Linked DNA regions of Pseudoduganella albidiflava. The protein of the gene in region 1 interacts with the protein of each later gene in a pairwise test. Links are inferred from orthologs where the notes say so. Each region holds a gene or a part of one and is shown on either strand. Other genes may lie near its edges. The genes, in order: dnaE and dnaQ.

Region 1 (17,317 bases):
TCATCGAGAACAATCAGTAAATTCGGCAGCAGATTCGGCGGCAAAGTCGGGGAAGGGGAGGGCATGTCAGCCTTTCATCGATTTCAGGCGGCTGGCGAGGATCACGGCACCCGCGAAGATCACGGTCAGCAACACCAGCGCCAGCGACTGGTACAGGCCGAATTCGCTCAAGTCCTTGCCCGGCAGGGAGGCCAGCAGGCCGGAGGCGAAGATGGCACCGAACGCTTCGTCGCCCGAGGCGACACCATTGTTCATCCCATCGATGACGCGGATGAACAGGGCCAGGGCACCGATCTCCAGCAGCCAGATCAGCGCGGACAGCAGCAGGAAGGCGGTGATGCGGCCATCCAGGCAGCGGTAGATATCCATTTCCATCTGCCGCACCGCGTGGCTGATGCGCAGCAGCTGCAAGCCGTGGCGGCTGTGGCTGACCAGCACCAGGTGGCGGTTCAGGTAGACGAAGGTCTTGGCCACCGCGAACAGCACGAACAGCGCGGCCAACCCGACCACCAGGAACAGCACGAAGACCGTGCGCATGGTGTCGGGCACGTTCACATCGAACAGGTACATGCCGAGGATGACGGTGCTGAGCACGGCGATGTCGCCGAAGCGTTCGGCCGCCCACAGCGCCAGCGCCTTGCGCTTGCGGCGGTATACGAAGGCCAGCGCGGCCAGGCGCAGCAGCTCGCCCGCCTTGAACGGCAGGAAGCTGCTGGGGAAGGCCGTCAGCGCGTGCGCCGCCGCCAGCTCGAAGGCCTGGTCGCGTTCTTCCAGCGACAGCAGGGCCAGCCGCAGCATGCGGAACAGGTGCGAAGCCATGTACAGCGCGGTCACCGCCGTCAGCACCGCCAGCTCGGTGCGGGCCACGGCTTCCGACAGCGCATCGGCGCGCAGCAGGAGCCAGCCGGCCACCAGCGTGGCCAGCAGCGCCAGGTAGATGCGCACCGCGCGTGTCATTGCCGCGCTGGGTCCTGCTGTACTTCTTGCCGCGCCGGATCCTGTTGTCCTTCTTGCCGATAGACGATCTGGCCGCTGTAGCGCTCGAACGGCCTGGCGCGCAGCGGTTCACGCAGGAACGCGCCGCGGCGCACCATGAAGCCGCCCAGCAGCGACAGGACCTTGAACGCCTGGCGGAACAGCCGCACGTTCGATACCTGGTCTTCCTCGCGCCAGCTGATCGGGAAGAAGCGCACCCGCTGGCCCGCATGGTAACTGCCCAGCAGCATCACGTAGTTGAAGGTGAGGTCGTCAGGGAAGGTCTTGTAATAGAAATCCTGGAAGGCCGCGAGCCGGTACATGTTCAGCCCCGAACCCAGGTCGTAGATGCGGCGCCCGGCCACCGCCGAGAACAGCAGGTTGTAGACGCGGTTGCCCAGCGTGCGCACGAAGGAATAGCCGATCAGCCGGCTGCCCGGCATGAAGCGCGCGCCCATCAGGCAATCGACTTCGCGGTGGCTGCCCCGTTCCAGCTCGGGCACCAGGTCGCGGATATCGGCCTGGTCGTCGCCATGCAGCACCACCAGGTAATCGAAGCCCTGCTCGATGGCGTAGCGGAAGGCGGCCTTGTGCGAACCGCCCAGGCCGTAGTTGTCGTCGTTGCGCCAGCCGATGAAGCGCAGCGACGGCAGCCGCGCGCGGGCGTGCCCGATGGCCGCGTCGAGGGTATTGTCCGGCGAACGGTTGTCGACGACGATCACGGTATCGACCCAGCGCCGTACGCTGTCGTCGAACTGGTCCAGTACGCGCGTGACCTGGCTGGCGCAGCGGTAGGCGGGAATGAAAACGAGGATTCGCTGGTCGGCCATATCATCGCGGGCGCATCGAGCGCGTCAGGAATTTCATGAAAAGGAAGTTGGTTATCAGGTTCAGGGGGGTGACCAGGATCTTGGCGGCCAGTCCGCCGGCACTGCGCAGCGCCACGGGCAGGTCGGTCGTTGCCAGCATGCCGGCCAGTGCGCCCGCCACCGCCTGGAGCAGTTGCGAGTAAGCCATGATCGACACCAGCTGGTAGGTCCAGTACATGGCCAGCGCCTGGCGCGACCCGCTGCGGTAGAACACCGTCTTCAGCGAGGTGAACCAGACGAACGTGACGCCGACGTACGACGACACGACATTGGCCGCGAACGGCGACATCCCGAAGCCCTGCGACAGCAGGGCAAAAGTGGCGAAGTCGCACAGCCAGCCGAGGCCGGACAGCACCAGGAAACGCAGGAACTGGTTCATCGCGCGTGACGGCTCATCGGTGTATGCCCTTTTCCTGCATGTAGCGTGCCGCGACCTTGCGCACCGCGTCGTCGAGCTCATTGCCATCGTAGAGCCACACTTCATTGCCCGTCTGGCAGACATGCACGCGGCTCGGCTGTGGCAGGTTCTTGCCGGTCGTCTCGGCCGTGTAGTTGAAGCCCGAGGTATCGCCACGGGGTCGCAGCAACGCGAAATTGTACTTGATCTGCGGATAACGCTCGGGCCGCAGCAGGGGACCGATGGTGGTCACCCAGAAGTGCGGTACCAGGTCGTTGTAGGTGTCGAGGATGTGCAGCTTCTTCGGCATGAACTGCCGCACCTGCGGGCCGGTCCAATAGTCCGAGATGCCGCCGCGCAGCGTGAAGTTCTGCCGTTCCACATCCATCAGGCAATCGGCGATCGGGTTGGTGGTGGCGATGGGCGTGGCGGTGCGTGCGGTGTTCAGGCAGCCGGCCAGTGTCAGCGCGCCACCCGCCAGCAGCACGGCATCCCAGACGAAGCGCGGCACGCCCCGGTCGAGCAGCACGATCGCCAGCACCGCCGCCAGCAGCAGCGGGAAGGTGAAATAGCGGTAGGCGTACTCGTCGCCGAAGCGGCCGGCCAGCAGGGCGCCCAGCAAGGTGAGCAGCAGGGAAGCGCCCAGCATGGCGCCCGTGACGGCGATGCGCGGGCTGTCCTGGAAACCGGCGCGCAGCCCGGTGGCATCGGCCGTGACGCTGCGTGCGAAGTGGAACAGCACGAACAGCAGCGAGGCGGCCAGCAGCACGGCGAGGCTGAACGTGTACGGGTTGGCCAGATCGAAGGCGGCGAGCGTGGCGGCGACGAACAGCGTCATCGCGCGGCCCGCCGGACCGGGTGCGATATTGTCGATGCCGCCCAGCGGCTTGTAGTGCACCAGCACTTTCAGCAGCAGGTCGGCGGCGATCAGCCCGATGACGATGCAGCCGGCCAGCAGCAGCACCCGGCGGCGCGCCTGGGCCATGGCAGCCCCGCGCAGCATCAGCCACGAGCAGGCCAGCAGCAGCAAGGCGGGCATGACCACGGTGAGGTAGAACAGGCTGGTGGAAATGCAGCCGGCAATGGTGATCGCCACGATCGCCAGGGCCGCCCGGCGCGATCCGGTGGCCACGTAGCGCATCGCCATGGCCAGTCCCGCCAGGCCGAACAGCACGGCCGGCAGGTGGTTGTTGGTACTGTAGAAGTACAGCCACATCGACGAGCGGGCCGCTGTCAGCGTGAGGAATGCCATGCCCAGCACCATCACGGCAGCCGCACGCCGGCTCAGCGCCGGGTAGATCTGCCAGCTGAACCACAGCACGGTGCCGGTGAGGATCGCTGCCTGGGCAACGGAAACGGCGAAGATGCGCGTTGCCGCATCGGGCAGGGCCGGATACAGGGCGAAATACAGCAGCATGTCCGGCACGAAGGCGGGGGCGACCGGGAATTTCCAGTCGATCCAGCGGCCGCCATCCTGCACCAGGTCGACCACCAGCTGTTCCATGAAGAGCGAATCGCCGCTCAGGATGGTCTTGAACCGCAGCAGGCTTGCCGCCAGGCCCAGCAGCACCACGGCGGCTACAAGCCAGAGTTTATCCAGTTTCATCGGTTTTGCAGCTTGGGAAAACTGCAAGTATAAACTCTACGGCAGTATTTTGAAGTTAACAATCTCCCCGCGACTTGCCAGGCCTGGTAACTGTTATTTCGTTGAGGCCATTAACTAAAAAGAAATTCCCTTGAAGGGTAATTCCACGGGCCGGCACGAGCGGTATCGTCAGGCGAATATTGGAAGGGGATAATGGCGGCGAATATGCCGTGACTATTATCGAAAGCCGCGCCGTTTCCGGTTCCAGGAATTTTGCCGCGAGCGCTACGCCATAATCCGGCGCAGCGCCCGGCATGCTTCACTGGCACGCTTCACTGGCCCATTCACTGGCACATCACTGGCACATTCACTGGTCCTGCGCCTTGCCGTGGCAATGTGGGCAAGAAACGCCGTACACATATTCCGGCGCCAGTTGCTGGCGCGGAGTGACGATGGCGCGGCAGGCGAAGCATTGCACGGTTTCCGTGGGTTCCAGCCTGGGATTGAGCGCGGTACGGTAGTCGAACACGAAGCAGTCGCCCGTGTAATGGGCGCCGCCCACTTCCTCGAAATACTTCAGGATGCCGCCTTCGAGCTGGTACACGTTGTCGTAGCCGATATTCTGCATGTGGATCGCCGCCTTCTCGCAGCGGATGCCGCCGGTGCAGAACGTGACCACGGTCTTGCCGTCGAAGTCGGCCTTGTGTTCCTCGATCACCTGCGGGAATTCGGTGAATTTGCGGATGCGGTAGTCGACGGTATTGTCGAACGTGCCCACGTCCACCTCGAAATCGTTGCGGGTGTCGACCATCACCACCGGCTTGCCCTGGTCGTCATGGCCCTGGTCCAGCCAGCGCTTCAGGGTTTTCGCGTCCACGAACGGCGCGCGGCCTTCTTCCGGCTTGATCAGCGGCATGCGCATCGTAATGATCTCGGCCTTGATCTTCACCAGCATGCGCTTGTGCGACTGCTCGGCCGACAGGCTTTCCTTCACTTCCAGGTCGGCCAGGCGTGGATCGGCGCGCACCCAGGCCAGGTACTCGTCGATGTTTTCCCGGGTACCGGACAGGAACATGTTGATGCCCTCCGGCGTCAGCAGGATGGTGCCCTTCAGGCCGAGGCGCTGCGTGATTTCCTGGTATTGCGGCCGGAGCTCCTCGAGATTCTCCAGCGTGATGAACTTGTAGGCGGCGATGTTGACGAAGGGGGCGGCGGCAGTTACTGCCGCATGTGACGGTACGGCGCCGGCCTGGACGGGGGCGCCGAGAGTGCTAGCTTGCATAGGGAGTCAGAGTGGGAATAGCGGAACAGCCGACATTATAAGCCCATCGGCGTGCATTTCCACGCTTCCCCGATGCGGAGGAAACCGGCGAAATTCCGCGGAATGTCGCCTGCCTTGCTCGGGACCGGGCGGCTATCGGGCATAGACCCGATCCACCGTGTGCACGCTGCCTGCCGGCGACATGATGTAGAGCTTGCCGCCGTTGATCATGAACGCCCTGCTCTCGGGTTGCTGGGCTGGAATGATGTACTGATCGACAATGAGGGTTCCCGAATCGCCGCCGAAATCGATGTGCCACATCCACTGGTTATGCACCAGCGCGTACGTCACGGCCGTTCCTGTGACCGTAATACGGTGGGCGGGCATGGTGGCGGACACGGCATCATAAGTGCTCGGTACCGCCGCGGCGCCCTCGCTGAACACCACGCCGCCATTGGTGGAGCCGGTGATCTCCACCTGCATGCCGGGCACATTCACACTTTTCGTGGCAATGATGGCGCCCGTGCAGCCCGGGTTCGCGTAGTAATCGGTCCTGGTCGACATCAGCGCCCTGTCGCCGCCAGCCGGATCCTGCGTGACTGAAATTCTTTCGACCGTTCGCCCACCGCAGGCGGCACTCCACTCGCCGAGATATGGCGTGACTTTTGCCGAGAGCACGGGCGAGGAGCCCCCGCTGCTGTCACTGCCGCCACAAGCGGCAAGGCAGGAAGCGAGAAGCGAGGACAGGAAAAACTTGCTGGAAACGCGCATGAAAGGCTTGCCCTGGAGGGTGAAAGACGTGATTGGTGGATGATGTTGAATGCCTCGCCAGGATTGTATGGTTGCACGCCATCGCTCGTCCATGCGGTGGCGTTAAAAATTTGCTACTTGTTGCACATTGCGATTTCCTGGCCCTGCGGTGCCACGGATTCGCAGGCGGCGAGATCGATCGGGGGCGTGGCGGTGCGTGCCGTCGAACGTGACGGCAGGTGCGCGCGTGGACGCTGGCGGAAGAACACGGTGCTCCCTCCCTTTTCCGCATGAGCGCCCGGAGGAATTGCCCGAGATCAGGCACGTCGGGTGTGCCTGATTTCCGGTGATGTCGTGGCCGGCGCGGGAACGGCGGAGCGGCGGGCCTTGGCGGTGCCGTGACCGCGGTGCTTAAAGGCGCTGTGAGCGGTAATTAAGCGAACTTCCCGCCGGAATTACGGTCTGACTTCCTGTTGAGATACTTCATGTATATCAGGAGGCGACATGGGCACGGCGGAGGTTCGAGTACTGATCGAAGCGTTGATGCAGCAACAGCTTTCAGAAGATCAGGTCGCATTGCTGCAGGGCTTTCTTGCCTGCGCCGAACAACCAGGGCGGTGTCATCGCCTCATCGAGGACGCCGCCGGAAAGCCGCCGTGTCCGCATTGCGGCCGCGAGAAGTCTCACCGTTGCGGACAGGCTAGTGGCTTGCAGCGCTATCGCTGCGTGGCGTGCCGGCGCAGCTTTAACGCCCTGACCGGCACACCGCTCGCCCGTCTGCGCCTGCGCGACAAGTGGCTGCAATACTTTCAATGCCTGATCGAGTCGACCCCTGTGCGCTCGGCGGCCAGCCGCGTCGCGGTGGCAAAGTCGACCAGCTTTCGATGGCGCCACCGTTTCATCGCCGCCGTGCTCGGGGCGCCCCGTCCGCAGCTGTCTGGCATCGTCGAGGCCGATGAAACCTACCATCTGGAATCACAGAAGGGCTCGCGCCACCTGGATCGCCCGCCCCGCAAACGCGGCGGCAAGGCCAGCCGGCGCGGCATCAGCAGCGAGCTGGACTGCATCCTCGTTGCCCGTGACCGCAACCGGCAAACCTGTGACTTCGTCACGGGCCGCGGCCCGGTCAGTGCTGGCCAGCTGATGCAACACCTGAAACCAGTGCTGGCGCCAGATGTGCTGCTGGTGACCGATGCCGCCAAGGCGTACCAGGCATTTGCGAAGCAGGCCGGCATCACGCACGAAGCGATCAATGTGCGTGCCGGCATCCGGGTGCGCGGCGCACTCCATATCCAGGGTGTCAACGGATGGCATAGCCGCTTCAAGACCTGGCTGCGGCGATTCAATGGTGTTGCCAGCCGCTATCTCGCCAATTACACCGGCTGGCAGCGCGTGCTCGATGCCGCCGAGCTGACGACGCCGCGCCAATGGTTGCACATTGCCGTGGCGTCAGACTAGCTGATCAGCTCTTTTGTCGCGCTCGGCATGCAAGAAAGTTTCGTGCTCAACGGCAAAGCTACTCAACGCGAACAGCGCCTGCTTAAACCACGGCGCGGCGTGCCTTGCGCCGCCAGGCCAGTGCCGCCAGGCCAGCGCCGGCCAGCAGCAGCGTGGACGGCTCGGGGATGGCCTGTTGCTGGTCCGGCAACCGGTTGTGCACCGACCAGTTCGCATAGGTGATCTTCGACGAGCTGGCGCTATTGCCCGTCGTGGCGTAGATGGCGCTCACGTCCAGGTAGCGGGTCGCCGTGTTGGTGAATGCCGTGCCGCTGAGCAGGATGCGGCCGACATCGAACGCCGTCACGATCGAGCAGGTGAGCGGGTTGCCGCAACCGTTGGTGAGGGCGGGCGACATGTCGTACACGCCCTGGAATACCAGCCGGTCGAGGGCGTCGGAGGCGGCATAGCTTTCCGAGAACGAGTCGAACAGCAGGTTGCTGGCTTGCGGGCGGGTGTCCGAGAACAGCACGTCATACTGTTCCCCGTTTACTTCGACGGCTTCAGCACCCATCAGCACGCCGTTCGACACCAGCAGGATCGGTGCTGCCTGGGCAGCGGCCTGCACACCCAGGAGCAGGGCGCCTTGCAGCAGGATATTTTTTACGAAGGTTCGCACAATGGCTCCTGAAGGTAAATGATGTGTAGCGACTTGAGTTACGTAGTGCCACCAAGCTAAGCAAGGTTGATGCCAGATCGATAATTTTGAGAAAAATCAACGCTGTCGTTGAGCTGGCTCAAATACCCGGCCGGAAAATGTAAAGTTTCTCGACAGCGCTGGATGAGCAGGCGCGTTGGCCGCCAGTACCTCAACGGCGGTAAAATAGCGCCTTCGCCGCACGAAGCCTCACCGCCCAATCGATCCCATGAGTACCGAAGTCCCAGACCTGTCCGTCATCGAGCCCGTTCTTCAGCCCGTTATTCAACCTGTCATTCAGCCCGATGAGCCCGCACCGCCACCCGGCCCGGATTTCGTCCACCTGCGGGTGCACTCGGAATACTCGATCGTCGATGGCCTGGTCCGCATCGACGACCTGGTGAAGGCCGCGGCCAAGGACAGGCAGGGGGCACTGGCCGTCACCGACCTGTCGAACCTGTTCGGCATGGTCAAGTTCTACAAGGCCGCGCGCGGCAAGGGCGTCAAGCCGGTGATCGGCTGCGATGTCTGGATCACCAACGACGACAACCGCGACAAGCCATGCCGCCTTCTGCTGCTGGCGAAGAACCGCGTGGGCTACCTGCAGCTGTGCGAACTGCTGTCGATGGCGTGGCTGACCAACCAGTACAAGGGACGCGCCGAACTGCGCACCGAATGGCTGGCGGCGCTGAAAGACCAGACATATGACGTGATGCCCGGCGAAAGCGGCGCCGATGGCCTGATCGCGCTGTCCGGCGCGCAGTTCGGCGACATCGGCTGCGCGATCGACAACGGCAACCTGGAGCTGGCCGAACGGCACGCCGAAAAATGGTCGGCCATTTTCCCGGGCCATTTCTATATCGAGATCCAGCGCGCCGGGCAGCCCAACCAGGAAGCCCAGGTGCGCCAGTCGGTGGCGCTGGCCGCCAGGCTGCGCCTGCCGGTGGTGGCCACGCACCCGGTGCAGTTCATGTCCGAGCATGAGTTCATCGCCCATGAAGCCCGTATCTGTATCGCCGAAGGCGAAATGATCGCCAACGCGAAGCGGCCGAAACGCTTCAACGAGCAGATGCGCTTCATGACGCAGGAAGAAATGGCGATCCTGTTCGAGGACCTGCCGGGCGCCTTGCAGAACTCGGTGGAGATCGCCAAGCGCTGCAATGTCACGCTCACGCTGGGCAAGCCGCAGCTGCCGAACTTCCCCACGCCGGGCATGACGATCGACGAGTTCCTGGTCGCCGAAACGAAGAAGGGCCTGGAAGAGCGCCTGGTGCAGCTGTTCCCCGACCCGGTATACCGCGAGAAGATGCGTCCCCGCTACGAGGAGCGGCTGGCGTTCGAGAACAACACGATCATCAACATGAAGTTCCCGGGCTACTTCCTGATCGTTGCGGAATTCATCCAGTGGGGCAAGAACAACGGCGTGCCGATCGGCCCGGGCCGCGGCTCGGGCGCGGGCTCGCTGGTGGCCTATGCGCTGAAGATCACCGACCTCGATCCGCTCAAGTACAACCTGCTGTTCGAGCGTTTCCTGAACCCGGAACGGGTATCGATGCCCGACTTCGACATCGACTTTTGCCAGGAAAAGCGCGAGCTGGTGATCCAGCACGTGAAGGACCTGTATGGCCGCGACGCGGTGTCGCAGATCGCCACCTTCGGCACCATGGCGGCGAAAGGCGCGATCCGCGACGTTGGCCGCGTGCTGGACTTCGGCTACAACTTCTGCGACGGCATCTCGAAGCTGATCCCGTTCAAGCCGGGCAAGCCGGTGTCGATCGCCGAGGCCATCGAGGAAGAACCGCTGCTCAAGGAACGCCTCGAGAACGAGGAAGAAGTGAAGCAGCTGCTGGACCTGGCGCAGCAGGTCGAAGGCATCACCCGCGGCATCGGCATGCACGCCGGCGGCGTGCTGATCGCGCCCGGCAAGCTGACCGATTTCTGCCCGCTGTATACGCAGTCCGGCGACTCGGGCGTGGTCTCGCAGTACGACAAGGACGACGTGGAGGCCGTGGGCCTGGTGAAGTTCGACTTCCTGGGCCTGACCACGCTGACGATCCTCGACCGCGCGGTGAACTACATCCGCGAACTGGACCCGGCCGACAAGGACTTCAACCTGGAATCGCTCCCGCTGGACGACCGCGGTTCCTACGACCTGCTGACCAAGGCCAAGACGGTGGCCGTGTTCCAGCTGGAGTCGCGCGGCATGCAGGGCATGCTGAAGGATGCGCGCCCCGACCGCTTCGAGGACATCATCGCGCTGGTGGCGCTGTACCGTCCGGGCCCGATGGACCTGATTCCCGACTTCTGCAAGCGCAAGCACGGCGAGAAGTTCGACTATCCGGACCCGCGCACCGAGGGCATCCTGTCCGAGACCTACGGCATCATGGTCTACCAGGAGCAGGTGATGCAGATGGCGCAGATCATCGGCGGCTATTCGCTGGGCGGCGCCGACATGCTGCGCCGCGCGATGGGCAAGAAGAAGGCCGAGGAAATGGCCGAGCACCGCGAGATCTTCCGCAAGGGTGCCGGCGAGCGCGGGCTGACCACCGAGAAGGCCGACGAGATCTTCGACCTGATGGAGAAGTTCGCCGGCTACGGTTTCAACAAGTCGCACGCCGCCGCCTATGCGCTGCTGTCGTATCACACCGCGTACCTGAAGCAGCACCACACGGCCGCGTTCATGGCGGCCAACATGTCGCTGACGATGGACGATACCGAGAAGGTCAAGATCCTCGTCGAGGATTCGATCGAGGTATGCGGCCTGACGATCCTGCCGCCGGACGTGAACCTGTCGGCATACCGCTTCCGGCCCGACGGCGAACCCCGTTCGGTGACCGGCAAGAAGGTGACCAACATCCGCTACGGCCTGGGCGGCGTGAAGGGCGCCGGCCAGAACGCGATCGAGGCGATCATCGCCGCGCGCGAAGCCGACGGCCCGTTCAAGAGCCTGTTCGACTTCTGCAAGCGGGTCGACAAGCGCCAGATCAACCGCCGTACCATCGAGGCGCTGATCCGCTCGGGCGCGTTCGACTGCTTCGGCGTCGATCGTTCGGTGCTGTTCGCCTCGGTCGGCTTCGCCATGGAATGCGCCGAGCAGGAACTGAAGGCGGCCAACCAGGTAAGCCTGTTCGGCGGCGATGACAGCGACCTGGTCGCCCCGCCCGAATACGTGCAGGCCACTCCGTGGACCGACCGCCAGAAGCTGGCCGAGGAAAAGATCGCGCTGGGCTTCTACCTGTCCGGCCACATGTTCGATTCGTATGCGCAGGAAGCGCGGCGCTTCGCCCGCACCAAGCTGTCGGAACTGGAGCCGTCGCGCGAGCCGCGCATGATGTGCGGCGTGATCACCGGCATCCGCACGCAGATGACGCAGCGCGGCAAGATCCTCATCGTCAGCCTGGACGACAAGAGCGCCGTGGTGGAAGTGACCGTGTACAACGAGATCTTCGAGGCCAACAAGAAGGCCTTCAAGGAAGACGAATTCCTCGCCGTGACCGGCAAGGTGTCGGAAGACCGCTTCACCGGCGGCCTGCGCATCTCGGCCGAGAAGGTGTACGACATCGTGTCGGCCCGCCTGCAGTTCGGCCGCCAGATGGGCTGGCTGCTGCCGGCCGCCGTGGCGCCCGCGAAACTGCAGGAAGTGCTGGCGCCGCACCGCGACGACTACGGCTTGCCGGTGCAGATGCGCATCAAGCCGCAGGGCATCGACTGCACGCTGCAGCTGGGCGACGACTGGCGGGTCGCGCCGTCCGATGAACTCACGCTGGCGCTGGAACAGGTGCTGGGCGCGAAAGAGGTGGCGGTGGAGTACTGATCGCGGTGGGGAAGACGGTAAAGCTCGACTGAAAATCGGAGGCGGACCATGCTGCAATCAAGTCCAGTCCACCCCAAGGGCAAACCCCGGGGTCAGACCCGGCGGGTCTGACCCCAGCCTTTCGCTGTTGGGGTCAATGCATGCGTTTTCACATTCTGGCGCGTTGCGGTCTATCCCTATTTTCAGCTTGCGCGTGGGGCGCGCACGGCGGCGACCAGGTTGCGCACGAAAGCCTTCATGTCGAACCGGTTGTCGAACGCATCGAGCGCCCGGTCGGCCATCTGCGCGGTGTAGGGCGCATCGTCCAGCAACCGCACGATGGCGGCGCGCATCGCGGCAGCGTCGCCTTGCGGCACCAGCACGGCCTCGTTGCCGTCGCTGACATAATCCTCCACCGTCAGCGTGCGCGTGATGACGGTGGCCTTGTTGAAGGCCATCGCCTGCAGCAGCACCATCTGCCCGGCCGAGATATCGGCCACCCCCAGCGGCACCACCACGAAGCGGGCGTTCTTCAACTGGTCGACATAGTCGCCGTCATAGCAGTTGCGCAGCACCTTGACGTTAGGGGGAATCGCCAGGCCGGCCAGCGGCTTGTCGTTGTCGCACACCACGTGGAGCTCGATCGGCAGGCCGGCCACCGCGTCGAACAGCGTGCCGTAGTCGCGGCCGGAGCGCCCGGCGGTGAGGATGTACGGCGAGTTCGACGCCTCCGGCAATTCTTCGCGGCCATAGATATGGGTGCCGTGCGGGATGTAGAACACTTCGGTGCGGCCGTTCGCGAACAGCTCGCTGTAGCGCTCGCGCTCTTTTTTCGAGTGGCAGATGACCTTGTCGACGAACGACATCACGAAGCGGAAGTAGAGCAGGCGCAGCCGGTTGAGCAGCGGATGCTGGCGCGGCGTGAGGATGAAACCCAGCAGCACGATCTGCGTGCGGCGCGAAAACAGGGCGCGCAGCGGCGCGAAAATCAGTACTTCGATGTCCGAACCCAGCACCACCGCCTCGGGATTGGTACGGCTGGTGACCAGCGAGCGGATCCCGGCGCGCAGCGCGAACCAGGCCAGTTTCGGCCAGCCGACGAACAGCAGCTTGAGGCGCGAGTGGTAGCGGAAGCGCACGTCGTCGGCGAACAGCCGGTAGTCGACGCCGAGTTCCTTCAAGCCGAGGGCGAACGGCGAACGCGTGCCGTCCTTGGTATAGGTGGGAAAGAAATGGATCACGGCGGGCCCTGTCGCGGTTGGGAATCAAGGAGTTACCAATCTGTTAATTGTAACCCGTTGAAACCGCCTGTGACCGCCGCGGCGGCACGCGACAAAGCCCGGCGTTGCGCCAGCACAGCAGCCGGCAGCACGGCAGCCGGCAGGGGAGTAGCCGGCAGGTCAGCAGCCGGCAGGACAGTAGCCGGCAAACATGCGGCCCGCCGAAGCTTGTCCGCTGCCCGGCATCGGCCGGGCGCCGCGGACCGCATGCCATGCACCGCCTTACATGTCCTTCAGGCCGGTGATGGCGTAGCCCTTGGTGCCGATTTGCTCGGGCAGGTGTTCGATGTGGAACTCGGGCAGTGTGTCGGCGTCGTCGTCGACTTCCAGCGCTTTGGCTTCCGGTTCCCAGTCGGTATTGATTGCTTCCTGGGGGATCGGCTTTCCTTCCGGCACTGCCAGATACGAAAAGATGCCATCGTGTTCGGGTCGTCGGTAAATATCCAGGCGCATTGCGGTTCCTCCTTGGTGGTTTGCTCAGTCGCCAGCTTGGCAGTACCAGCATGCAAGATCAGTTCGGTACCGCACACGCCGCCGATGCCCGACTGATTGTACTCCGGGGCCGGACGACCGCAAGTTCCGGATGGGAGGGCCCGATCCTGCCATCCTGGCCGGCTCAGGCGTGCGGGGCCAGTTCCGCGGCAAGCTCCTGCAGGCCGGCGGTGGCCACCCTGGTGCCGTCCGCGGCCCGCCGAAGCACGATCTCCCGGTTCGAGGTTTCCTGGTCGCGCCGGTTTTCGTGGTGCCACAGGTGATACACCTCGGTGGCGAAGGCGCCATCCTTGCGGTGCACGCCGGCGTTGAACAGCCGCACCACCAGGTCGGAATCCTCGTGTCCCCAGCCCTTGAAGCTCTGGTCGAAGCCGTTCACCCGATCCAGGTCGCTGCGCCACACGGCCAGGTTGCAGCTCTTGATGCGGCGCCAGCTGAACTTGCGCCGCTCGCGGCCAGCGTCCGGCAACACCATCACGGTCTGCAGGAACTTGTTGAAATCGCCGCCCAGCCGGAGCTTCAGGCGGTCGATCGCCCGGAGCCGGTGCAGGTTCACGTGCGTTTCCAGCAGCACGCGGGTGTACCGCTCCGACAGCAGCACGCGGCTGCCGGATACCAGGAAGCCGGGCCGCGCCAGCCTGCGGTGCTGCGACACGAAGTTCTTTTCCGGGATGCAGTCGCCGTCCAGGAACACGATGTAGTCGCCGCTGGCGGCCAGCGTGCCCAGGTTGCGCACGCGCGCCGCGCGAAAACCTTCATCCGGCTGCCACACGTGCCGCAGCGGCACCGGTGAGCGCCGGCGCAGCGCTTCCACGCAGTCCCGTGTGTTGTTCGTGGAGCCGTCATCAGCGATAATGAGTTCGAAATGCGGATCATCCTGTGCAAAGCAGGCTTCGATCACGGCCGTCAGCGCATCCGGGCGGTTGTAGGTTGTGACAATGACAGAGATTTTTGACGCTGGTTGCATGAAGTCGGCGCGCACCACAAGAACATTGATGAATAAAAATATTGCCAGGCAAGCCGACGACGTAAACCCTGTAGCCGCTGTTTCCACCGTTGCCGCTGTTACCGTCAATTGCCTGGTCTTCCTCCTGCCGTTCCTGACCCTGATCACCAATGCCGGCGTGGGCCTGTGCAGCTTTGGCTTCCTGTTGGCGGCGATCTGGTGCCACAGGCAAGGCTTGCCGGAGTTCCGGCGACATCTTAACGACATCCGCGGCGTTTTGACAGCTTTCGCCGCGGCCTGCCTGTTTGCCGGCCTGACCGTGCTGCTGCACGACGATATCTACCTGCGCAGCTGGGAAAAGCCCAGCCGCATGCTGCTCGCCGTCACGGCGCTTATTGCCGTGCTCGCTTGCCGGCCAAGCCGCATGGCCCTGTGGTGGGGCCTGATCGGCGGTACCGTGGGCGGCGCCTGCGTGGCCGGCTACCAGCGCTGGGTCCTGCACATCGACCGGCCGGGCGGCCTGATGAACGCGATCACGTTCGGCGACATCGTGCTGTGCATGGGCCTGATGTGCCTGGCCGGCGTACTGGATTTCCGCGGCCGGCAACGGATCTGGCCGGCCGTCGGCGTGGTGGCGGGCCTGATCGGCATGCTGGCCACCGGCACGCGCGGCGGCTGGGTCGCGATCGCGTTCGCCGCGCTGCTGTTCCTCAAATACGGGCATTACCTGCGCGGCAGGTTCGCCAAGGGCGCCGTCGCGCTGGTGGCGGTGCTGATGATCGGCGGCTACTTCGTGCCGCAGACCGGCATGAGCGAACGGGTGGAGCAGGGCATCAGCGACGTGCGCACCTATTTCACGGGCGGCAGCGCCTTCACCAACGTGGGTGTGCGCCTGGAACTGTGGAAGGGTGCCGTGCTGCTGGCCACGCGCCATCCCTGGGCACCGAGCAGCCAGGAGCAGGTCAAGGCCGAACTCGGCGAACTGGTGGCCGCCGGCACCCTGCAGCCGTTCGTGCTGGAAGTCGAACATTTCCACAACGATGCGTTGCAGGCGCTCGTATTCGGCGGCGTGCTGGGCCTGGCGTGCTGGTTCGGCACGCTGCTGCTGCCATTCCTGTTTTTCCTGCGCCTGCTGAACGCCCATGAATCGGCGCCGCCCGCGCTGGTGGCGCCGGCGCTGGCCGGGCTGCTGCTGGTGCTGAGCTATTTCAGCTTTGGGCTGACGGAGGTGATCTTCTGGTCCGTGCGCGGCGCCATGTTCTATGTGCTGATGCTGTTCGTGGTGATGGGCCTGTGCCTGAATGCCCGCGAGGGAGCACGGTGATGGCCGCCAACCTGCCACGCATCCTGGTCATCTCGCCGAACTGGATCGGCGACGCCGTGATGGCGCAGCCGCTGCTGCAGCGGCTGCGCGCCCTGCATCCGGACTGGCCGATCGATGTGCTGGCACCGCCCGCCGTGGCCCCCGTGTGGCGGCAGATGCGCGAAGTCGACGAGGTGCTGCAGACGCCGTTCCGCCACGGCCCGCTGCAGTTGCGCGAGCGCTGGCGCTACGCGCGCCTGCTCAAGCAGCGCGGCTATGCCGAAGCGTATGTGCTGCCGAACACGCTCAAATATGCGCTGATTCCGTGGCTGGCCGGCATCCGGCGCCGGGTCGGCTACAAGGGCGAGAGCCGTTACGGGCTGATCAACGTGATGCACCATGACGACGTGCCGCCCCGTCCGATGGTGCCGTTCTATGCGGCGCTGGCCCACCCGCCGGAGGCGCCGCTGGCGCCCGCGCCGAAACCGGCGCTGCGGGTGACCCCGGAACAGGTGGCCGCCGCCTGCGCCAAGGCCGGCCTGGCGCCGGAGCGGGCGCTGGTGGTGTTTGCCCCGGGCGCGGAGTTCGGGTCGGCCAAGCGCTGGCCGCCGGGCCATTTCGCGGCGCTGGCGCAGTTCGTCGTGGAGCGGGTGCCGGGCGCGCAGATAGCGCTGCTGGGCTCGCCCAAGGACCGCCCCGTGTGCGACGAGATCATTGCCACCGTGGCCGGCACGCCGGCCGCGTCCGCCGTGCTGAATGTCGCCGGCCAGACCAGCCTGGCCGAAGCCGTGGCGCTGATCGGCCACAGCGACGCCGTGGTCAGCAACGATTCCGGCCTGCTGCACGTGGCGTCCAGCCTGGACCGCCCGGTGGTGGCGATCTACGGCCCCACCGATCCGGATCACGCGCCGCCGTTCTCGACGGTGGCGGCGGCACTGTCGCTGCGCCTCGAGTGTTCCCCGTGCCGCCAGCGCGAGTGCCCGCTGGGCCACCACGACTGCATGCGCAAGCTCGACGCCGGCACCGTCTGGCGGACCCTGCAGCCGATGCTGCCGGCAGCCACCTCGGCTTGAGCGGAGCAACGGCGATGAAACGCCTGCACCGAAGCGCCTGAGGCGCGGCTTACTCCACCAGCGCCAGTGGCAGTTCCCAGGGCCAGACCAGGCGCCGGCCCACCGTTTCCCGCTGCACCACGATGGCGGCGGACAGGCTGTCGTCGATGCGGGCAGTCAGCTCTTCCACGCGGGCCAGGAGGTCGCCCCGTTTATCGGGATCGGTCTCCCACAGCAGCGCTTCGCGGCAGGCCATGACCGAGGCGCGCTCGATCATCACTTCCGGATGGTTGAACAGCCAGTGCATGAACGGCCGATGGCTGGTGTCCGCCTGCCACATGGCTCCATAGGCATCGATGTACGCGCGTGCCGCGTCCGGCAGCGTGGTGTCGTCGGGATGCCAGGCCACGTGCGGTTTGGGATCGGGATTGCCGCCAAGGATTTCCGCGATGTAGGGATTGGTGACGAAACCGCGCCGCA
Region 2 (13,233 bases), 2.6 Mb from region 1 along the record:
GCTGCCAGGCCAGATGAACGTCATACATGTAGCCCGGCTCGTCGGGAAACACGTTGACGAGCTCTCCCCCGCGCAACCGGTCCCGCACGAGCCAGCGCGGCAGCCATGCGAGCCCTGCTTCGGCGACCGCCGCATCCGCAATGGCATCGAGGTCATCCAGGCGAATCCGGCTCGGCGGCCGGATCTCGAATACTGCACGGCCGCCGGCAGGAAATATCCAGGGCGGCACTGGCCCACTGCGCCGGTAAGCCAGGACATGGTGATGATCGAGTTCGTTCAGCGTCGCTGGACCACCATGGCGCTCCAGGTAGCCGGGGGCCGCGCAGACGATCATTGCCTGGCTGGCCACACGGCGCGAGACAAGTCCGGGGATCGGTTCCAGCGTTCCCGTCCGGACTGCGAGATCATAGCCGTCCTCGGCCAGGTCGGCCAGGCGGTCGCTGAACGACAGATCGAGCTCTAGCCCGGGATAGTGGCGCGCAAGGTCGAGCAGGACGGGCAAAACGCAGTGCCGGCCAAAATGGACGGGCGCGGTGACCCGCAAGCGACCATGCAGCGCATGCGTTTGATCCGTCGCCATCGCGTCCGCGGCGTCAGCCTCCGCCAGGATCGCCCTGCAACGCTCGTAGTAGGCGCGGCCGAATTCGGTCAGCGAGTGCCGGCGCGTCGTTCGATGGATCAGCTGGACGCGCAGGCGCTCTTCAAGAAAGCGCACATGCTTGCCGACCATCGTGGCGGACAGCGCCAGCTCGTCCGCGGCGGCCGCGAACGAGCCCAGATCGGCCACGCGCACAAAGACGGCCATGCTGGTTAGTCGGTCGATTCCCCACTCCTGGTTATTGCTGAAGAAATTACCTGACAGTTTATCGCAACGCCTCGCAGCTCTAGACTGATTTCCACACTAACGATTGGGAGTTGACGATGGCACGCGTTATCCAGTTTCATCAGCATGGCGGCCCGGAAGTATTGCGGATCGAACAGGCAGAAGTAGCCCCGCCAGCACCAGGGGAGGTACAGATCACCGTCATGGCGCTGGGACTCAATCGCGCCGAAGCGCTGATGCGGGAAGGTACGTACATCGAGACGCCTGCCCTGCCCTCCGGGCTCGGCCTGGAAGCTGCGGGTATCGTCACGACGCTCGGTGCCGGCGTAACATCGATTGCGCTCGGGGACGCTGTCAGCGTGGTGCCGCCTGTATCGATGAGCCGGTGGCCAACGTACGCCGAGATCGTGAATGTTCCTGCCGACCGTATCATCAAGCATCCGCCCGGGTTGGGATGGGCGAGCGCAGCGGCGCTCTGGATGGCGTATCTGACAGCCTATGGCGCATTGGTCGACATCGCGCAATTGACGCCCGATGACCAGGTCGTCATCACGGCAGCATCCAGCAGCGTGGGACTCGCTGCGATCCAGATCGCTCGTCATGTCGGTGCCACACCGATCGCGGTCACACGAACGGCGCAGAAGAAGCAAGAGCTGCTGGAGGCTGGGGCTGCGCATGTAGTCGCCATGGACGATGAAGACATGGCTGCGGCCCTCGTTGCCCACACCGGAGCGGCCGGTGTGCGTGTCGTATTCGATCCGGTGGGCGGCCCGCTTTTCATTCCCCTGACCGAGGCGATGCGGCCAGGCGGTATCCTGGTCGAATACGGTGGGCTCAGCAAGGAGCCAACGCCATTTCCGCTGTCTTCAGTACTCAGCAAGCGTCTCACGCTGCGCGGCTATCTAGTTCATGAACTCCTGACGGATCCGCATCGGCTGGCGGCGGCGCAGCGGTTTATCCTGGACGGAGTCAGCGCAGGCGTTTTCCGCCCCGTGATCGCCAGGACATTTTCATTCGATGAAATGGTGGAGGCACACCGGTACATGGCGTCGAATGCCCAGTTCGGCAAGATCGTCGTTACCTTGTGACGGCATGACGCCGCATTGGATGCGAGCCGGCGCGGGCGCGTACGGCCAGCGACAGCACGATTGAAAGCTGCCTCAATCCCCGCACCGAGGCTGGCGCAAGTCCAGGTACATCACGTACGCCGTGACATAACCGTCCCTGGGGTGGGCGAATGCTTCGGGTATCCTGCCCACCCTTTTAAAGCCCAGTGAACGATAGAGCGAGAGCGCGGCGGTATTGGTGGCCAACACCTGGTTGAACTGCATGGCGCGAAATCCGGAAGCTCGCGCCGAGTCGATACAGTGCCTCACCAGCGCACGTCCGAGCCCCTGTCCCCTGGAATGTCGGGAAACCAGGAACGTCGCTGTCGCGATATGCGAACCGCGCCCCGGCATATTGGCGCCATAGCGGTACATACCGAGTAACAGGTCGCCCCGACAGGCGACCACACATCCCCGAGCGCCCAACCACTGGCTGTCGATGAAGCCGCTCTCCACATCGTTCATGAATGGCAGACTATCACCCTCGGATGCTACCGAACGAAGGAGCGCCAGCATTGCACCCGCATCGGCACTGGTTGCGCCGCGCAAAACAAAGTCGTTCATGATGACGCTCCGTCTGTTCGATAAAAGCTTGTGTCGGTGCCGGATGGTGAGGCCTGGTGCCGGCTCTCGCCGCAGTTCTCGCGGCGTCGCTGTGGTATGTCTTTCCGTGCGCCGTTGGCGGGGCTTCCTTCGCACTGGCAGCCTCGACGCAATATGCATGAGCGCTGTACAGGTTCGAATGCCTCGACCGTGAGAGCGCGGACCGGGCCACACAGCGACGTTCGCACCCGATTCGCGCAAACAAAAAAGGCCTGCAACGCAACGTTGCAAGCCTTGGCTGACCAATCCAAGCTGGTCAAACGAATCCTGGTGGGAAGTGCAAGTTTCGAACTTGCGACCCCTGCAGTGTGAATGCAGTGCTCTACCCCTGAGCTAACCTCCCGAAGAAGCAGTATTATAGGTGCCGCCTTGCGCCAGGTCAAGCACCTGCTGAGCAAGGCTGGCACGTTGCCCCCGTCGCGTCAGGCGGCGGTACGCCACACGCTGGTCCCCTTCACGGCCTTGTCCAGCCCGTTGAGCAGGTCTTCGTGCGCGACCACTTCCTCGGCCGAGGCACGGACGACGAGGATCTCGGCCAGCGCCACCTGTTCGAGGTGCAGGCCGGTGGCCACCTCTTCCACTTCGATATCCATGCCCAGGCTGTTCTGGCCACGCGTCATCGCCAGGTAGACGTCCGCCAGCAGTTCGGCATCGAGCAGTGCGCCGTGCAGCTTGCGGTGGGCGTTCGAGATGCCGTAGTGATCGCACAGCGCGTCGAGCGAGTTGCGCTTGCCGGGCCGCAGTTCCTTCGCCTGCACCAGCGTATCGATGACGCCGCCGATATGCTCGTCGAAGGCTGGCAGGTTCAGCATGCGGAATTCGTGGTTCAGGAACCCCAGGTCGAATGGCGCATTGTGGATGATCACCTCGGCACCGCGGATATACTCGCGCAACTCCTCGGCGATCTCGCGGAACCGCGGCTTGTCGGACAGGAATTCCGTTGTCAGCCCGTGGACGGCGAGCGCGCCCTCTTCCGAGTCGCGGTCCGGATTGATGTAGCGGTGGAAGTTATTGCCGGTCAGCTTGCGGTTGACCAGCTCGACGCAACCGATCTCGATGACGCGGTTGCCCAGCTTGGGGTTGATACCGGTGGTTTCGGTATCGAGGACGATCTGGCGCATGGTGCGAAGTGCTGTTCTGGATGAGCCGTGCAGTATAGCAAGAAAGACAGCGAAGAAGCCGGCTTGCCCCATCGGCTCTTTCCCTCGCCTCGGCTTTTCCCCTCGGCCCATTCCCAGCCTCAGGCGCCTTTCAACGCCTTGGGCTCTTTCCTCATCTACCTTGCGCGCACCGCGTCCACGCCGCGGTTGGCCAGCATGTCGGCCCGTTCATTGCCCGGATGGCCGTTGTGGCCGCGCACCCAGCGCCAGTCGACCTTGTGGACGGATTGTGCGATATCGAGCGCCTGCCACAGGTCCGCGTTTTTCACCGGTTCCTTCGTCGAGGTCTTCCAGCCGCGCGCCTTCCAGCCATGGATCCACTCGCTGATGCCCTTCTGCACATACTGGCTGTCCGTATGCAGCACGACTTCGCAGGGCCGCTTCAATGCGTTCAGCGATTCGATGACGGCTTGCAGCTCCATCCGGTTGTTGGTGGTATTCAGCGCACCGCCGAACAGTTCCTTTTGCGCTTCGCCCGCCACCATCAGCGCGCCCCAGCCGCCGGTGCCGGGATTACCCTTGCACGCGCCGTCCGTAAAAATCTCGACTTTATCCATGATCCTTGTGTTTGTTCGTTGCAGGTACCGCCACGGGCGACTTCGCCTTCTTCTTGCTCCACGCCGGCCCGATCAGCCGCATGCCCTTGACCCGCTTGATCGCCTGGACAAGATACACGGCGCCGAAGTACGGCCACCAGCGCTCGCCGGCGCGGTCCATGAATGCATACCTGGCCAGCCAGTGTTCCGTGCGGCAGGCAGGAGCATAGCAGCCGAAGTGGCTGTGGCTGACGCCCATGTTGAGCAATTTTAACCAGTCTTTCATGCGCGGCATGGAAATCTGCTCGCCGCGCGGCAGGTAGCGGGTGCCCGTCACCCTGCCCCGCATCTGCCGCAATCCCCACAGGCTGGCCGGGTTGAAGCCGCAAATGATCAGCTGGCCCTCCGGGATCAGCACGCGTTCCACTTCGCGCAACACCTGGTGTGGCTCGGCCGCGAATTCCAGCACGTGCGGCATGACGACGAGGTCCAGGCTCTGCGACGGGAATGGCAGCTCGATCGGATCCAGCGTCAGCGAGACCGGCCGGCCGCCGGTGTCGACGGTGCGGCCGGGCAGCGTGTCGGCGAGCCATTTGTGCGGCATGCGGCTGGCCGCCAGCGCATCGATCTGCGGCATGCCGATCTGCAGCGCGTTATAGCCGAAGATATCGGCTGTCAGCACATCCAGGCGGTTCTGCTCCCAGGCGCGCACATAGCGGCCGGCCGGCGTTTGAAGCCAGCTGTCCAGCGCTATAATGGATTTTTCGGATGCTGCGCTATCCATGCGTTCCCTTGGTAGTACCCCAGTGAGGATGACCCCGTGTTCCCTGTGATGCCGTGTTCCATGATGCCGTGTTCCATGACGCCGTCTTGCCGATGACTTCGATCGACCGCATTTCCGCCGCGATTTCCGCACCGGCCTCAGTGTCAGCTTCAGTGTCAGCTTCGGTGCCGGCTTCAGCAGTTCCCGCGGGAGCTGCGCTGCAAGTGTTGCCCGTGCCGGCCTTCAACGACAATTACCTGTGGCTGGTCCATGACGGCAGCCGCGCGGCGGTCGTCGATCCCGGCGATGCCGAACCCATCCTGGCTGCGCTGCGCGATCGCGGGCTGACGCTTACCGCCATTCTACTCACCCACCACCATCGTGACCATATCGGTGGCGTGCCGGCGTTATTGCAGCGGTTCGACGTGCCCGTGTTCGGTCCGCGGAACGACGGCATCGCCGCCGTCACGCAGCCGCTGGGCGAAGGCGACAGGATCACGGTGCCGGGTATCGGCCTGGGACTGGCCGTGCTGGATGTGCCGGGGCACACCCATGGCCATATCGCGTATTACGCCGGCGCCGCGGATGGCGCGCCCGGCATGGGACCGCACTGGCTGTTCTGTGGCGACACGCTGTTCGCGGGCGGATGCGGCCGCCTGTTCGAGGGAACGCCGGCGCAGATGGCGGCGTCGCTGGACAAGCTGGCGGCGCTGCCGCCGGATACCGAGGTTTTTTGCGCGCACGAGTACACCTTGTCGAACTTGCGGTTCGCATTGGAGATCGAACCCGGTAACGAAGCACTGCGGGCGCGCATGGAAGCGGAGACGAAGAAGCGGCAACATGGTGTACCCACCGTGCCGAGCACGATTGCCGTCGAGCGCGCAACGAATCCCTTCCTGCGCTACCGCGACGAACGGATCGCACAGCGCCTCGCCGCGGCGGGAAAGGTGGCGGCCAATGCCGCCCCGCTCGCCGTTTTCGCGGCGCTGCGCGAATGGAAGAACCATTTTTGACAGGAACAGATATGGAAAAAGTCCGTTTCTACTACGACCCGATCAGCCCTTATGCATGGCTGGCCACGAAACAGATCGCCCGCATCGAAGCGGCGGGCGTGCACCTCGAGATGGAGCCCGTGCTGCTCGCGGGCTTGCTGAAGGCGCATGGCACGAAAGGCCCGGCCGAAGTGCCGGCCAAGCGGGAATTCCTGTTTCGTGACGTGATGCGCATCGCCGATTCGCACGGCTTGCCGTTCCGCGGACCGCCGGGCCATCCCTTCAATCCCTTGCTGGCATTGCGCATGTGCCTGGCGATCACCTCGCTGACGAGCCGGCGCCGCTTCACGTTCATGCTGTCCCAGGCATGCTGGGAGCGCGGCCTGGATCTTTCCAGCCCTGCCGTGCTGAAGGCGCTGGCCGCGGAGTGCGACCTGAACGGCGAAGCGCTGCAGGCGGCCGCGAGCGAGCCCGCGATCAAGCAGGCACTGATCGATGCGACGGAGCGCGCCGCGGCGGCCGGCGTATTCGGCGTGCCCACGTTCAGCTACATGGGCGAGCTGTTCTGGGGAGGCGACCGCATCGACCTGCTGTTGCGGCGCATTGCCGGGCACCGGATCGACGAGGCGCGGCTGAAGGAATTCCTGGCCCGCCCCGCGCTGGCGGAGCGCAAGGCCTAGGCACGAAAGAGGCCTCTCCCTGTGGCAGGAAAAGAGGCTTCTGATACGAATTGAAGCCTTTGATGCGAATGGAAGCCTCTGATGCGAATTGAAGCCTTTGATGCGAGACGGGCCTGTGATGCAAAAGGGCCCCTGATGCGAAAGGGGCCTCTGATGCGAATCAAAGGCCCCGATACCAGCGGATGCGGGCCTTGAACCGGCCCCGCCGTCAAATGTCTCCGGTCAGATTTCCTCGTACAGCGGCAGCGTGAGGAACTCCGCGAACGATTCGGAGGTCGACATCTGCTCGAAGATCTGCGCGGCACGATCGTAGTTCGGGCTGGTGCCGTCCGGTGCGGACTCCTTCACCTTCGGCAATTCCTCGGCGATCATCGAGCGCACGATATCGGCCGTGACCTTGCGGCCATCGTCGAGCACGCCCTTCGGCGAACGGATCCATTGCCACACCTGCGAACGGCTGATCTCGGCCGTGGCGGCATCTTCCATCAGGTTATGGATCGGCACGCAGCCATTGCCGCCCAGCCAGCTGCCCAGGTAGTGGATGCCCACGTTGATGTTGTAGCGCAGGCCCGCTTCGGTGATCGGCGCCTCCGGCTGGAAGTTCAGCAGGTCCGCCGCCGTCACCTCGACGTCCGGGCGCTGCTTGCCGATCTGGTTCGGCGCGTCGCCCAGCACCTTGGTGAATTCCGTCATGGCCAGGCCAACCAGGCCCGGGTGGGCGACCCAGCCGCCGTCGTAGCCATCGGTGGCATCCCGCGCCTTGTCGTTGCGCACACCGGCCATCGCCGTTTCGTTTTTCTCCGCATCGTTCTTGATCGGGATCAGGGCCGACATGCCGCCGATCGCCGGCGCATTGCGCTTGTGGCAGGTCTTCAGCAACAGCAGCGCGTAGGCGCGCATGAACGGCGCCGTCATCGTCACTTTCGGGCGGTCGGCCAGGCAGAAGTCCTTGTCGACCTTGAATTTCTTGATGCAGCTGAAGATGTAGTCCCAGCGGCCCGCGTTGAGGCCGGCGCTGTGCTCGCGCAGCTCATACAGGATCTCGTCCATCTCGAACGCGGCCAGGATCGTTTCGATCAGCACGGTGGCCTTGATCGTGCCTTGCGGCAGGCCCAGTTCGTCCTGCGTCATGACGAAGATGTCGTTCCACAGGCGCGCTTCCAGGTGCGATTCCATCTTCGGCAGGTAGAAATACGGGCCGGCGCCGCGCGCCAGCTGTTCGCGGGCGTTATGGAACATGAACAGCGCGAAATCGAACACGCCGCCGGAGACGCGCTTGCCGTCGACCAGCACATGCTTTTCATCGAGGTGCCAGCCGCGCGGCCGCACGACCAGGGTTGCCGTCTTTTCGTTAAGCTTGTAGGACTTGCCGTTCTGCTCGAGCGAGATCGTCTTGCGCACGGCATCGATCATGTTCAGCTGGCCGGTGAGCTGGTTGTCCCAGTTCGGCGTGTTCGAATCCTCGAAGTCCGTCATGTAGCTGTCGGCGCCGGAATTGAGCGCATTGATGACCATCTTGCGCTCGACCGGGCCGGTGATTTCCACGCGGCGGCACTGCAAGGCTTGCGGGATCGGCGCGATCGTCCAGTCACCGGCGCGGATGTGTGCCGTTTCAGCCAGGAAGTCGGGACGCTCGCCTGCATCGAGGCGTTTCGCACGCTCCACGCGGGCAGCCAGCAATTCCTGGCGGCGCGGCTCGAACGCACGCGACAGTTTTGCCACCAGCTCCAGCGCTTCCGGCGTCAGAACGCTTTCATAGCCGGGCTTGATCTCGCCCGTGATTTCCATTCCTGCCGGTAACGTGATGCTCATGTCGATCTCCTTTGTGCTCTGGTGAAATTGGATGCCTTGAAGTATATTGACTGCAAACTTATCTAAACAAGACAAATAATCACTTCATCTGTGCAAATTTGTCATAAATCGAGGTTATGGATCAGTTCAAGCAGATCTCCACGTTCGTGGAAGTGGTGGCGCGGGGCAGTCTGTCTGCCGCCGCGCGCGCCGAAGGTATCGCACCAGCCGTGATCGGCCGCCGCCTCGATGCACTGGAGCAGCGCCTCGGCGTGAAGCTGCTACAGCGTACCACGCGCAAGCTGGCGTTGACCGACGAAGGCGCCGCGTTCCTCGAAGATTGCCAGCGTATCCTGGCGGACCTGGAGAGTGCGGAAGCGGCCGCGGCGGAACGCAGTGCCCGGGCGACCGGCCACCTGCTCATTTCGGCACCGGCGGGTTTCGGCCGCCACCATGTAGCGCCGCTGATTCCGTCGTTCGTGGCCGAGCACCGCGACGTGACCGTCACACTGAACCTGAACGACCGCGTGGTCGACCTGATCGGCGAAGGCGTGGATGTCGCGATCCGCATCGCCACGCTGGAGGATTCCAACCTCGTCAGCCTGAAACTGGCGGACAACCGCCGGGTGGTCGTCGGCGCCCCTTCCTACCTGCAGCGCCATGGCGTGCCGAAAACGCTGGAAGACCTGTCGCGCCATAACTGCATGGCGATCAGCAGCGCCGGCAGCCAGCGCGGCTGGACGTTCCGCGACGGCAGCAAGAACGTCACGCTTCGCACGGCGGGCAACATGAGCTGCAATGACGGCGCCGTGCTGCACGACTGGGTGCTGGCGGGCAAAGGGCTGGGCTGGCGGTCGATGTGGGAAGTGGGGGTCGACATCGAAGCGGGGCGGCTGGTCACCGTCCTCGATGAATATGCGGCGCCCGGCAACGACAACATCTATGCGGTATTCGCCCAGCGGCGCCACCTGCCGCTGCGGATTCGCGCGTTTGTCGATTTCCTGCGGCGCACCTACGCGCAGCCGGGATATTGGGCCAAAGGCTAGCCCGCCAAAGGCCAGCGTTCACCGGTGCCCGGTCAAAGGCATGCGGCCAAGGCACTCGGCCAAAGGTACGCGGCCAAAAACCAGCGCTCAAACGTCGGCACTCGGCAGATCAGCGGGCTAAAGCCTGGGAAGCGGAAGAATTCGCCGTCCGATCGGCTGGCGAACGCAGACGGGAGAGCGCAACGCGGATGGCTGGCAATTGCAGGTGATCCGGCCGCGGCCCGGTCCTGGGAGCGTAAAGCAGCCCACTCTCCAGACATCGATTCAACAGCGACAGGCGAAAAAAATCCCCGGAAACCGAGGATTTTTTGTGTCGTTAGATCCAGCGTATTACAGAGGCTGAATGTTCGATGCTTGCTTGCCTTTCGGGCCAGCGGTTACATCGAAAGATACGCGCTGGTTCTCTTGCAGCGATTTGAAGCCATTGCTTTGGATCGCCGAGAAGTGAGCGAACAGATCTTCGCCGCCTTCGTCAGGGGTGATGAAGCCAAAACCCTTCGAATCATTGAACCATTTTACGATACCAGTTGCCATTACAATTCCTATTACAGTTAAATGAGCTTGCGCCCGTGATATCGTTTGAAGCAAGTATGCAATGGCAGACAAACTGCACTACCCTTGAATCTAAACGATCCCGCATTATACCGAATACAGCGCCAAAAGCACGTCGTGAGGCACGATTTTGCGAAAATATTCGCTATTGTCGAGTGAAAAGTGATGAGAATCACATGAACGAGAGGAAAAATCCTGGAAAAGCCCATGGAAAATGCTCTCTAACAATGATTCTTGCACTTTTGAAGCTCGGGAGACGACAAATCGATGGATGCAATTGATTTGGGAACCGGATCGGAACCAAAGCTGCCTTCCACTCCAGCCCAACTTCAAGCCAACTTCAAGCCAACTTCAAGCCAACTTCAAGCCAACTTCAAGCCAACTTCAAGCCAACTTCAAGCCAACTTCAAGCCAACTTCAAGCCAACTTCAAGCCAACTTCAAGCCAACTTCAAGCCAACTTCAAGCCAACTTCAAGCCAACTTCAAGCCAACTTCAAGCCACCCTCGAAATGCCCGCCTCGCAAGAGTGCCCTCGCGTCGTTCGGCATATGTGTAACTATAGACAATATCGGCAGTGGCTGTTTGATTAATATCAATCGTGCGCGGGAAAAGAGGGGGACTTGGGATCCCGGCTGACCCGGTCGAGATAGGTGTGGATTTGCGGGATGAGTGCGGCCCAGCCCGCTTCGCCGGCCAGCTGGCCGCGCACCGCCTGCTCCAGCCGCCGGGCTTCCTCGCCCAGCGCGGCAAAGCCGAATGAACCGGCCGAGCCCGCTACCGTGTGCAGTGCCTGGTGCAGCCGTTCCAGTTCCCGGGGGCCGGGCGCCGTGCCGGCGGCGGCCAGGGCATCGGCGATCTCGCCCATGCGTGCCGGAATGGTGGCGGCGAACATGTCGGACAGCGCCTGAAGGCGCTGCCGGTACTGGGGATCGAGCGGCGCGGCCACGTGTGTCGGTGCGCCGCTTACTTGGTGCCGAAAATGCGGTCGCCCGCATCGCCCAGGCCGGGCACGATGTAGGCGTGGTCGTTCAGGTGCGAGTCCAGCGACGCGCAGTAGATCTTCACGCCCGGGTGCGCCTTCTGCACCACCGTGATGCCTTCGGGCGCGGCCACCAGCGCCAGGAAAATGATCTGGTCGTCCGTCACGCCGCGGTTCTTCAGCACTTCGATGGCGTGGACGGCCGAATTGCCGGTGGCGACCATCGGATCGCACAGGATGAACGTGCGGTCGACCAGGTCGGGCAACCGCACCAGGTACTCGACCGGCTGGTGCGTTGCCGGATCGCGGAACACGCCGATATGCCCGACGCGGGCCGATGGCACCAGGTTCAGCAAGCCATCGCTCATGCCGATGCCGGCACGCAGGATCGGCACCACGGCCAGCTTCTTGCCGGCGATCACGGGGGCGTCGACCGTCATCAGCGGGGTTTCGATCTCGCGCGTCGTCAGCGGCAGGTCACGAGTGATTTCATAGCCCATCAGCAGCGTGATTTCCTTCAGCAGCTCGCGGAACGTGCGGGTCGACGTTGCCTTGTCGCGCATGTGGCTCAGCTTGTGCTGGATCAGCGGATGATCGGTAATGAAAAGGTTCGGGAAGCGCGGATCTTGTTTCATGTTGACTAAAGTGCAGACGGTTTGTGTCCCGCATTATCACAGCCCGCGATGCGCGCTGTCCATGCCGCGGCCGAAAAAACAGTTAGGGCAAGTCAGGCGATGGCCAGGGCGCGCTCCACGATCGCGGCGCGATCGGTGCCGGCGGGCAGCCGGCCATGCGCCCCGCCCGGCTCCCGCGCTAGCCGCGACGCCACGAAGGCGTCCGCCACGAATGCCAGCGCATGCCGCAGCAGCAGTCCGGCCTGCACGGCGAGCACGATCCGCTCGGCCAGCCCGCGCGCACAAAATTCATCCGAGCCGGCGATCGCGGGTCACACGTCAGTCGCACGACGAAGCTGCTGCACAGGTAGCCGCACCGCCATCCCCGCGAATCCCCTCTTTCAGTCCATGGAGCAACAGTTTTTCTCTCAAGCAGGGTAAATGTTGCTCTCTTTCATGTAATTCTTGCGGTAAAGTGATACATTCACGCAACGTGACCGCCCGTCTCGCCCGGATCGCGTACCAACAGGGTTCAATCGCCCGCCGCAGCACGAGATACCAGAAAAGACCGCAGCATCGCCATGCTTTCCAGTTCCACGACGCCACCGCCCGACTCCGCACGGCTTGCTTTCGACGCCATGCTCGAAGAAGCCGGCGATATCGTGTTCCGGCTCGATCCAGCGGGAAACGTGCTGTTCGCCAGCCGCCGCGCCATGACGGTGCTGGGCCCGCAACGCACCGTGGTGGGCCGCGCCCTGGCGGTGTTCGTGTCCGAACTGGATCGGGCCGCCCTGCAGGGCGCGCTGGCGGGGCTGGCGAACAGCGGCGTGGCGCGCCTTGAACTGCGCTTGCAGCCGGCCGACAGCGACGTCTGGTTCGACCTGCGCTTTTCCACCTTTGCCGGCGCGGATGGATCGGCGCAGCTGCTGGTGGTGGGCCGCGACCTGTCGGAACAGCAAGCCGCCGAGGAACGCCTGCGGCACATGGCGACGCACGACCTTCTCACCGGCTTGCCGAACCGCCTGCTGCTGTCGGACCGCATCCGCATGACGATTGCCCAGGCGCGCCGTTCGGGCCAGGGTTTCTCCGTCGCTGCCATCGGGCTGGACAGTTTTAAAAAGGTCAACGACGGGCTGGGCCACCCGGTCGGCGACGCGGTGCTCAAGATGGCCGCCGCACGGCTGAGCAAGACGCTGCGCGACAGCGATACGCTGGCGCGCGTGGGCGGCGACGAATTCGTGGCCGTGCTGCCCGGCACCTTCAACGAGCAGCAGATCCGCCTGGTCACAGGCCGCCTGCTGGCCACGCTGCAGGCGCCGTTCGAGATCGACGCGCACACCATCTATATCGGCGCATCGGTCGGCGTGGCGGTGTATCCGCAGCATGCCGAGGACGAGGTGCGGCTGGTCGCGCTGGCCGATGCCGCGCTGTCGCGCGCCAAGGAAACGGGCAAGGCGCGCTGCGTGGTGTACAGCCCGCGCCACTCGAGCCCGACCGAAGAAGACATCTCGCTCGAAGCGGCCATGTTCCAGGCCGTGCGCGAAGGCGAATTCGTGCTGCATTACCAGCCCATCGTCGATGCCGGCA

What was found.
Region 2: the proteins of dnaE (region 1) and dnaQ interact in binary tests that used the Escherichia coli proteins (3 or more experiments, as listed by UniProt). The link is inferred for Pseudoduganella albidiflava from one-to-one orthologs.

What each region holds. Positions count from the first base shown.
Region 1 is NZ_CP036401.1:716,203-733,519, forward strand. The notes cover bases 7,858-11,985. They hold dnaE (DNA polymerase III subunit alpha), read left to right. Parts: upstream 7,858-8,200; coding sequence 8,201-11,785; downstream 11,786-11,985. Other genes in these bases: EYF70_RS03135 (PEP-CTERM sorting domain-containing protein), read right to left, coding at 7,858-7,953; EYF70_RS03145 (glycosyltransferase family 4 protein), read right to left, coding at 11,968-11,985. In the rest of the region: EYF70_RS03095 (hypothetical protein), read right to left, coding at 1-65; EYF70_RS03100 (lysylphosphatidylglycerol synthase domain-containing protein), read right to left, coding at 67-957; EYF70_RS03105 (glycosyltransferase family 2 protein), read right to left, coding at 954-1,805; EYF70_RS03110 (GtrA family protein), read right to left, coding at 1,807-2,223; EYF70_RS03115 (TgpA N-terminal domain-containing protein), read right to left, coding at 2,237-3,847; EYF70_RS03120 (sulfurtransferase), read right to left, coding at 4,194-5,108; EYF70_RS03125 (hypothetical protein), read right to left, coding at 5,241-5,858; EYF70_RS03130 (IS1595 family transposase), read left to right, coding at 6,342-7,295; more of EYF70_RS03135, read right to left, coding at 7,378-7,857; more of EYF70_RS03145, read right to left, coding at 11,986-13,005; EYF70_RS03150 (DUF6139 family protein), read right to left, coding at 13,267-13,497; EYF70_RS03155 (glycosyltransferase family 2 protein), read right to left, coding at 13,661-14,503; EYF70_RS03160 (O-antigen ligase family protein), read left to right, coding at 14,532-15,806; waaF (lipopolysaccharide heptosyltransferase II), read left to right, coding at 15,806-16,858; EYF70_RS03170 (tetratricopeptide repeat protein), read right to left, coding at 16,908-17,317. UniProt on the Escherichia coli protein: DNA polymerase III is a complex, multichain enzyme responsible for most of the replicative synthesis in bacteria. This DNA polymerase also exhibits 3' to 5' exonuclease activity. The alpha chain is the DNA polymerase catalytic subunit.
Region 2 is NZ_CP036401.1:3,277,217-3,290,449, forward strand. What follows is about bases 1,805-4,766. They hold dnaQ (DNA polymerase III subunit epsilon), read right to left. Parts: upstream 3,654-4,766; coding sequence 2,955-3,653; downstream 1,805-2,954. Other genes in these bases: EYF70_RS13575 (zinc-dependent alcohol dehydrogenase family protein), read left to right, coding at 1,805-1,911; EYF70_RS13580 (GNAT family N-acetyltransferase), read right to left, coding at 1,984-2,493; rnhA (ribonuclease HI), read right to left, coding at 3,809-4,249; EYF70_RS13600 (class I SAM-dependent methyltransferase), read right to left, coding at 4,242-4,766. Also shown: EYF70_RS13570 (LysR family transcriptional regulator), read right to left, coding at 1-805; more of EYF70_RS13575, read left to right, coding at 922-1,804; more of EYF70_RS13600, read right to left, coding at 4,767-5,012; gloB (hydroxyacylglutathione hydrolase), read left to right, coding at 5,105-6,004; EYF70_RS13610 (2-hydroxychromene-2-carboxylate isomerase), read left to right, coding at 6,016-6,663; aceB (malate synthase A), read right to left, coding at 6,886-8,475; EYF70_RS13620 (LysR family transcriptional regulator), read left to right, coding at 8,592-9,500; EYF70_RS13625 (cold-shock protein), read right to left, coding at 9,831-10,034; EYF70_RS13630 (hypothetical protein), read left to right, coding at 10,320-10,643; EYF70_RS13635 (Hpt domain-containing protein), read right to left, coding at 10,646-10,999; upp (uracil phosphoribosyltransferase), read right to left, coding at 11,017-11,667; EYF70_RS13645 (hypothetical protein), read right to left, coding at 11,760-11,915; EYF70_RS13650 (putative bifunctional diguanylate cyclase/phosphodiesterase), read left to right, coding at 12,228-13,233. UniProt on the Escherichia coli protein: DNA polymerase III is a complex, multichain enzyme responsible for most of the replicative synthesis in bacteria. The epsilon subunit contain the editing function and is a proofreading 3'-5' exonuclease.